3 regions of the Modestobacter sp. L9-4 genome follow, and region 3 is predicted to be linked to each of the others. Evidence: riboswitches for the same ligand, from Rfam matches in the RefSeq annotation. Region 3 holds a riboswitch; each other region holds the start of a gene.
What was found. Region 3 has a riboswitch for cyclic di-AMP ahead of KUM42_RS08935 (NlpC/P60 family protein). Riboswitches for the same ligand answer to the same signal wherever they lie in the genome.

Region 1 (2,253 bases), 1.1 Mb from region 3:
TGGCGCGGGCCGGTGTGGTTCCCGGTCAACGTGCTGCTGGCCGACAAGCTGCGCACCCTGGGCAGGCACTACGGCGACACGTTCACCATCGAGATCCCCACCGGCTCGGGCAACCGCTGCACGCTGGTCGACGCCGCGGACCTCATCGACGCCAGCCTCACCCGGCTGTTCCGCCCGGTCGACGGCAAGCGCCCGGCCGACGGCGACCGCATCGAGTCCAGCGACTCCCCGCTGTGGCGCGAGCACCCGACGTTCAGCGAGTTCTTCGACGGCGACACCGGCGAGGGCCTGGGCGCCACCCACCAGACCGGCTGGACGGCGCTGGTCGCGCACCTGCTCAACCCGCGGCTCCCACCCGACCCCCGCTGGGCCGGCTGACCGGCTGATGGAGTCCCAGCGCTGCAGAAAGCGAGCGTTGGGACTCCATCAGCGGGGGTCAGGCGATGCGGCGGGCGGAGTTGAAGCCCCACATCCGGTCGACGCTGGCGATGCGGACGACGTCACCGGTCGTCGGCGCGTGCACCATCTTGCCGTCGCCGATGTAGATGCCCACGTGGCCGACCGGGTTGTAGAAGAACACCAGGTCACCGGGGCGCAGGTCGGCCTTGGAGACGGGCGTGCCCACGGTCGCCTGCGCCCGTGAGGTGCGCGGCTCCGAGATGCCGGCCGCCCGCGCGGCGTACTGGACGAGGCCGGAGCAGTCGAAGCCCCGCGGGCTGGACCCGCCCCAGGCGTAGGGGGTGCCCTGCTGGGCGAGTGCGGTGTCGACGATCTTCTGGGCGGCCCAGTTCGGTGCGACGACGTGGCTGGGGGCCGACACCGCGGGGGCGCCGCCCGGAGCCGAGGCCTGGGCGGCGACGGGGGTGAGCATGAGGCCCGCGCCGGTGAGCAGGGCGAGAGCCGCTGCCCGGGTGGAGCGACGGGACGTGGCAGTGCGCATGGTCGTCACGGACGACGTTTCTCCTGGTTCTCCGCAACCGCCTACCGAGTTAGCTGACGGGTTCGGGCGGGGAACTCGCCCGGCGCGGCGGCACACGTGTGCCGGTCGCGCTTCACCCCAGAACTGCGATGGGTCCCCGGCCCGGGCTCGCGGCCGCCGGTGCTGCGCGGCCGTCCGCCCGGTTCGGCGGTCCCCGCCGGCTCGTCGCCGTGATCGGCGACAGGTGGAACACAGCGGGTTCCCGGAACGTATGGCGGACTCCCGGTGATCGCATGGGCACGCGCAGCGTCGTGAGGGGCTCCGCCACGCCGACCGACGGACGACTCGCCGGAGCTGACCTGGGTGGCTCCGCGGCGAGCGGTGTCCCGAGCACGAAGACGCCTTGTCGTCCCGCTGCGCGCGTTGCCGACACAGCGTGACCGGCCGGACACCCCGACGGCCCGAGGCGGGCGACGCGCGGTCGGCTGCGCCGGCTGCTCCCGGTCGCCTCCGGCAGTTTCGTGGCGTGGACCACAGAAAGTCCTTGACGACGAGCATGACCGGGGTCATAGTCCTCAGACATCTGAGCAACACATCAGAGGGGTTGGGACATGCCGAAAGTGGCCGTGCTGCACACGAGCTTCGTCTTCGTGACCGTCGAGCCGGTGATCACCGACCTGATCGGGGAGTTGATCCCGGACGCCGAGATCCTGCACTTCGTCGACTCCGACGTGCTGGCCACGGTGGTCCGGGAGCAGGGCATCTCGGAGAGTTCCGAGGCGCGGATGGTGCACCTGGCACAGGCGGCCGAGGCCGCGGGCGCCGACGTCATCTTCAGCGCCTGCTCGTCCCTGGGGCCCACGCTGGACGCCGCTCAGCGCGCCGTCGGGGTGCCGGTCGTGAAGATCGACCAGGCGATGGCCCGGGAGGCGGCGACCTTCGACCGGATCGGTGTCCTGGCCACCGTCCCGACCACCCTGGGCCCGACCAGCGACCTCATCGCCGCCAGCGCCCGGGAGGCCGGCCGCGACCCGCAGATCGTGCAGCGGCTGTGCCCCGGCGCCTTCGACGTCCTCATGGGCGGCGACCGGGCCGCGCACGACGACATGGTCGCCGAGCAGGCCGCGGCGCTCGCCCGGGAGGTCGACGTGATCGTCCTCGCCCAGGCGTCGATGCGTCGCCTGGTCGGCCGGCTGGAGGAGGAGACCGGGCTGCGTGTGTTCTCCAGCCCGCGCTCCGGTGTCGAGCTGCTGGCTGCCACGGTCCGCGAGACCGTGCGGTGACGGCAGCCGCCCTCCGCCCCCGGAGCCATCGCGAGCTCACCGAGGGGCAGG
Region 2 (2,253 bases), 1.3 Mb from region 3:
GGAGCGCGGGTCGGGGCGCGCGGGCTCGGTGTCGTCGAGCAGGAAGCCGTAGTCGGACTCGGGCTCGGCCGGTGCGGTCACGCGCCACCAGCCGGCGTCGTCCCGCTGCATGTCGTGCACCTGCCCGTCGAGGGAGAGGCGGACCCGCTCGGGGAGCGGAGCCCAGACGGAGAACTCGACGGGCTGGGGCATGGAGGACCTCCGGGCGGTGGTGCGGGGGGAGTGGGAGAGCGGATCGATCATGCCCGCCCAGGCGGCTGGCGAACCGTCGCACCCGTCACCCGCCCCGGGACGGCGAACGGCCGGGCACCCCCACGCTGGGGTGCCCGGCCGTTCGTGCCGTGCGGGTCCGGGGCGAGCCCCGGGGTGGATCAGACGGCGAGCAGCTGACCGACGAAGATCAGGTTCGGGTTGCTGACGATGCCGCGGTTCTTGGCGTACAGCGACTGCCAGCTGGTGCCGTTGGCGGCCGCGATCTTGTTCAGGGTGTCGCCCGGCTTCACCGTGTAGTTGCCGGCTGCGGTCGCGGCCGGCGCCTGACGGGTGGAGCGGGTGGCGGCCGTGGTCTCCCGCGCGGCGGCAGCCTTGGCGGCAGCCTTGGGAGCAGCGGCCTTCGGCGCCGGGGCGGCCTTGGGGGCAGCGGCCTTCGGCGCCGGGGCGGCCTTGGGAGCGGCGGCCTTCGGAGCCGGGGCGGCGGCCTGGGGGGCGGCCTTCGGAGCCGGGGCGGCCTTCTGCTCGGCCGGGACGGCGGTGCTGCCGCCGGTCAGGCGCTTGCCGCAGGTCGGCCATGCGCCGACACCCTGGCCGGCGAGGACCTTCTCGGCCACGGCGATCTGCTCACCGGCGGAGGCCTGGTCGGCGCGCGGGGCGTAGGCGGTGCCGCCGTAGGCGGCCCAGGTGCCCTGGTTGAACTGCAGGCCGCCGTAGTAGCCGTTGCCGGTGTTGATGCTCCAGTTGCCGCCGGACTCGCAGGCAGCGACGCCGCTCCAGTCGTGCTCGGCGGCGGATGCCGTCGCCGTCCCGATGCCGACGGTGGCACCGAGGCCGACAGCGGCGGCCCCGACGGTGACCACACCGCCGCGCAGGACGCGACGAGCGAGGGCGTGACGGGGCTGAGAGTGCTTGGACATGCGTGTTCCTCCGATCACCGCCTGCGAGGTGAGCTGTCGGGTTCGGGCGATCGGTGCCCGGCCGCAGATCTGCGGCTTCACCCCGTAGACGCGCGGCGCTGGATGGGCGGCGCGTCGGATGTGGGTCCCCCGCCCCCGTCCGGAAGGGTCTGGTTGAGGTCACCGGCGGACGGGGCTGAGCGGTCCGGTGCCGCGCTCGGCCAGGAAGGCCCGAACGCGAGGACGACGGTAGGTGGACAACTGCCAACTGGCGAGCGGCGTGTCGCGGATCGACGGCGCGTCGCGGCGGAAATGTGACGACATGCGCACCGTCCAACGCCCTCCGAGACCATTTCGTTACGCACTGTCGACAGGTCGACCTGTCGACACACCGGTGGGAACACGGGTTGACACCGGGGTCCGCACCACCGGTCGGGGGTGGGTGCCCGACCGTCCACGACCGGTGGTGCCGCCACCAGGGGGACGTCAGGACGCACACCGGCCCCCTCGACCGGGTGGTCGAGGGGGCCGGTGACGCCCTGTGCCCGGAGGGACCGCAGGACCGTGCGTCAGTCGCGGACGAGCAGCGCCACAGGGAGGGCGGACAGCAGCTCGGACAGCTGCACCCCGGAGGCGTCGGAGACGACCCGGGCGCCGGTCAGCAGGTCCCGCCACGCGCCCGTGGGCAGCGGCAGGGTCGTGTCGCCCCAGCCGGTCTCCGCCAGGTGGGCCGGCAGCCGGGTGGCGACGGTGACGACGCCACCGCGGTCGAAGGCCACCACGTGGTCGGCCGCCGTGCCGCTGGCCGTCACCGGGGCGTACCCGGCGAAGGCCTCCGGGTGGTCACGGCGGTGCCGCAGGGCGCGGGAGACCACCAGCAGCTTGGCCGCACCGGTCTCGTCGACCTCGGGCACCCAGCCGCCGTCCAGCCGGGCGAGCAGCTCGCGGCGCTGGTCGTAGTCGACCGGACGGCGGTTGTCCGGGTCGACCAGGGAGAAGTCCCACAGCTCGGTGCCCTGGTAGACGTCGGGCACCCCGGCGATGGTCAGCTGCAGCAGCTTCTGGGACAGCGAGTTGCTGTACCCCAGCGGTGCGATCCGCTGCACGAACGCGGTGATCTCGGCGTTCGTGGTGGCGTCGTCGA
Region 3 (2,253 bases):
TACTGCACCAGACCTGAGCAGTCGAACGAGCTCGGGCCGGCGGCGGCCCAGACGTAGGGCGAGCCGCGCTTGGCCATGGCCGCCGCGACGGCGGTGCCAGCGGCACCACTGGCGGCGACGGGAGCCGCGTCCTCGGCCGGGGCGGGAGCCGCCGGGGCGGCCGGGGCTGCCGGGGCGGCGGCGGACCGGGTGGCCCGGGACGCCGCGGGCGCCTGACGCTCGGCGGCGGCAGCGGTGGCCGGCGCAGCGCTGGAGGCCTGCTCGGCCTGGGCGGCCTGCGCTGCCTGGGCGGCCTCGGCAGCGGCGGCCTCGCGGGCCGCAGCGGCAGCAGCAGCTGCGGCCTGCTCCTCGGCGAGCTTGCGGGCCCGCTCCTGCTCCTCGGCGGTGAGCCGGTCGAAGTCGGCCTTGTACTGGTCGATCTGGGACTGCAGGTCGGCCTGCTGGCGGGCGACCTCCTCGACCTGCGCCTGCGCGGCGGCAGCGGCGGAGTCGGCGTCGGCCTTCGCCTGGGCGGCGGCCTGGGTGGCCTGCTCGGCCTCGCCGAGGACCGCGTTGTTGTGGTCGGCGATGGTGCCCAGCGTGCCGACGCGGTCGATCATCTCGTCGGCGGAGGTGCTGGTCAGCATGGCCTGCAGGGTGTCCAGGCGGTCGCCGGTGTAGGCGCTGCGGGCCACCTCGGTGACCTTGTCGCGGGCACTGCCCACCGCGGCGTCGGCGTCGGCGACCTTGGCGGCGGCCTGCTCGGCGGCGGCCTGCTGGTCGGCCAGCTGCACACGGGCGTCGTTGAACTGCTCGGTGACGACCTCGAGGTCGTGACCACGGGCGGCGACGAGGGCCGCGGCCTCCTGCGAGCTGGCCGGCGTTTCGGGCGCGGCCGACGCGGGAAGGGAGGTGAGGGAGACGACGCCGGCGGCGGCCAGCGAGATCAGGACGGCGGTCGTGGACCGACGGCGGGCAGAGCTGAGCGAACTCGCCATGTGAGGCGGGTGTTTCCTTTCTTCCACTCGCCGCCTACCGAGTTAGCTGACGGGTTCGGGCGGGAAGACGCCCGGCTCCGCACGGCCCGTACGGGTCGCGTGGAGCTTCACCCCAGTGCTGCGGTGGGTCCCCGGTCCACTGGCCCGCAGTGCTGCACGGGCCGCTGTGGTTCGGCGGCGGTCCAGGCGGTCGCTCCCCGGGAGGGGGCTGAGGTGCCCGTCCGGACCGTCGCCCACCGTAAGCGTGTGATGGGGAGATGACAAACGGTCGGGCCCGATTTGTGCAGAAACTCCTGGCGAGTGCACGGACACGCTCACCGGGCGTGACAGGCTCGCCGGATGCGTGGCCTCGGGCGGCGGGAGTTCTGCCTCGTGCTGCTGCGCCGGATGGCCGACTCGCGGCCTGACCTGGTCACCGGCGCGCTCGTCCGACTGGACGCCGACCGCGCGGAGGCCCGCGAGGCGCACCGCCGGTGGCAGGCGCTGCAGCACTCCGCGGCGGGGCCGCGCGGCGTGTCGCTGCGGAGCGCCGTCCTCGGTCCGACCGAGGAGTGTGAGGAGCGCCTCTGGGGCGACGTGGCCCTCGTCGTCCGCCGCTGGGCGCTGCCGCTGTGGCCGCAGCTGCGCTGGGAGGTGGTCTCCCTGCCCGGGGGCCCGGTGCTCGGCGAGCAGCTGGTGCGCGCGGCCGGGTCGCCGCTGCCCGCGGCGACGGCCGGTGACCTGCGGGTGTGGGAGCACACGGTCGGCGACGTGGCCGCGCTGCCCGGCGCGGTGCAGGTCGACCCCCGGGTGGCCAGCCGCTGGGAGGTGCACGTGGCCGGCGTCCGGGCGCAGTTCGTCTGGGGGCTGCTGCAGCAGGTGCAGCCCGGGCCGCCATGATCGGGCCCGTGCCGAGCCTCTCCCCCGCTGCCTGGGACGACCCCGTCGTCCAGCAGCTCGCCACCGCCCAGCAGGACGAGCTGCGCATCCGCTACGACGGCAAGGGCGAGCCCGGGGTGCCCCCGTCGGCCGGCGACGTCGCCGTCGTCCTGGTCGCCCGCGACGACGACGGGACGCCGATCGGCTGCGGTGCGCTGCGGGCGCTGGAGCCCGGCGCGGCCGAGGTGAAGCGGATGTACGTCGTCCCGGCCGCCCGGGGACGCGGGGTGTCCCGGCTGGTGCTGGCCGGGCTGGAGGCCGAGGCGCGGGCCCGCGGCTGGACCACGCTGCGGCTGGAGACCGGGCCCCGGCAGCCGGAGGCCGTCGGGCTCTACACCGCGGCCGGCTACGCGCCGGT

Region 1: it holds a riboswitch for cyclic di-AMP, as region 3 does, so the genes downstream of both, KUM42_RS03910 (C40 family peptidase) here and KUM42_RS08935 (NlpC/P60 family protein) in region 3, are expected to answer to the same signal.
Region 2: it holds a riboswitch for cyclic di-AMP, as region 3 does, so the genes downstream of both, KUM42_RS20225 (transglycosylase family protein) here and KUM42_RS08935 (NlpC/P60 family protein) in region 3, are expected to answer to the same signal.

The regions. Positions count from the first base shown of each region.
Region 1 covers NZ_CP077800.1:828,736-830,988, reverse strand. The annotation lists gene KUM42_RS03915 (glucosidase) at 1-378, shown strand, start outside; gene KUM42_RS03910 (C40 family peptidase) at 437-940, opposite strand; cyclic di-AMP (ydaO/yuaA leader) riboswitch at 983-1,093, opposite strand; gene KUM42_RS03905 (aspartate/glutamate racemase family protein) at 1,531-2,202, shown strand; gene KUM42_RS03900 (four-carbon acid sugar kinase family protein) at 2,199-2,253, shown strand, end outside.
Region 2 covers NZ_CP077800.1:590,291-592,543, reverse strand. The annotation lists gene treZ (malto-oligosyltrehalose trehalohydrolase) at 1-192, opposite strand, end outside; gene KUM42_RS20225 (transglycosylase family protein) at 372-1,130, opposite strand; cyclic di-AMP (ydaO/yuaA leader) riboswitch at 1,134-1,295, opposite strand; gene treY (malto-oligosyltrehalose synthase) at 1,679-2,253, opposite strand, start outside.
Region 3 covers NZ_CP077800.1:1,897,526-1,899,778, forward strand. The annotation lists gene KUM42_RS08935 (NlpC/P60 family protein) at 1-977, opposite strand, end outside; cyclic di-AMP (ydaO/yuaA leader) riboswitch at 994-1,164, opposite strand; gene KUM42_RS08940 (hypothetical protein) at 1,317-1,856, shown strand; gene KUM42_RS08945 (GNAT family N-acetyltransferase) at 1,865-2,253, shown strand, end outside.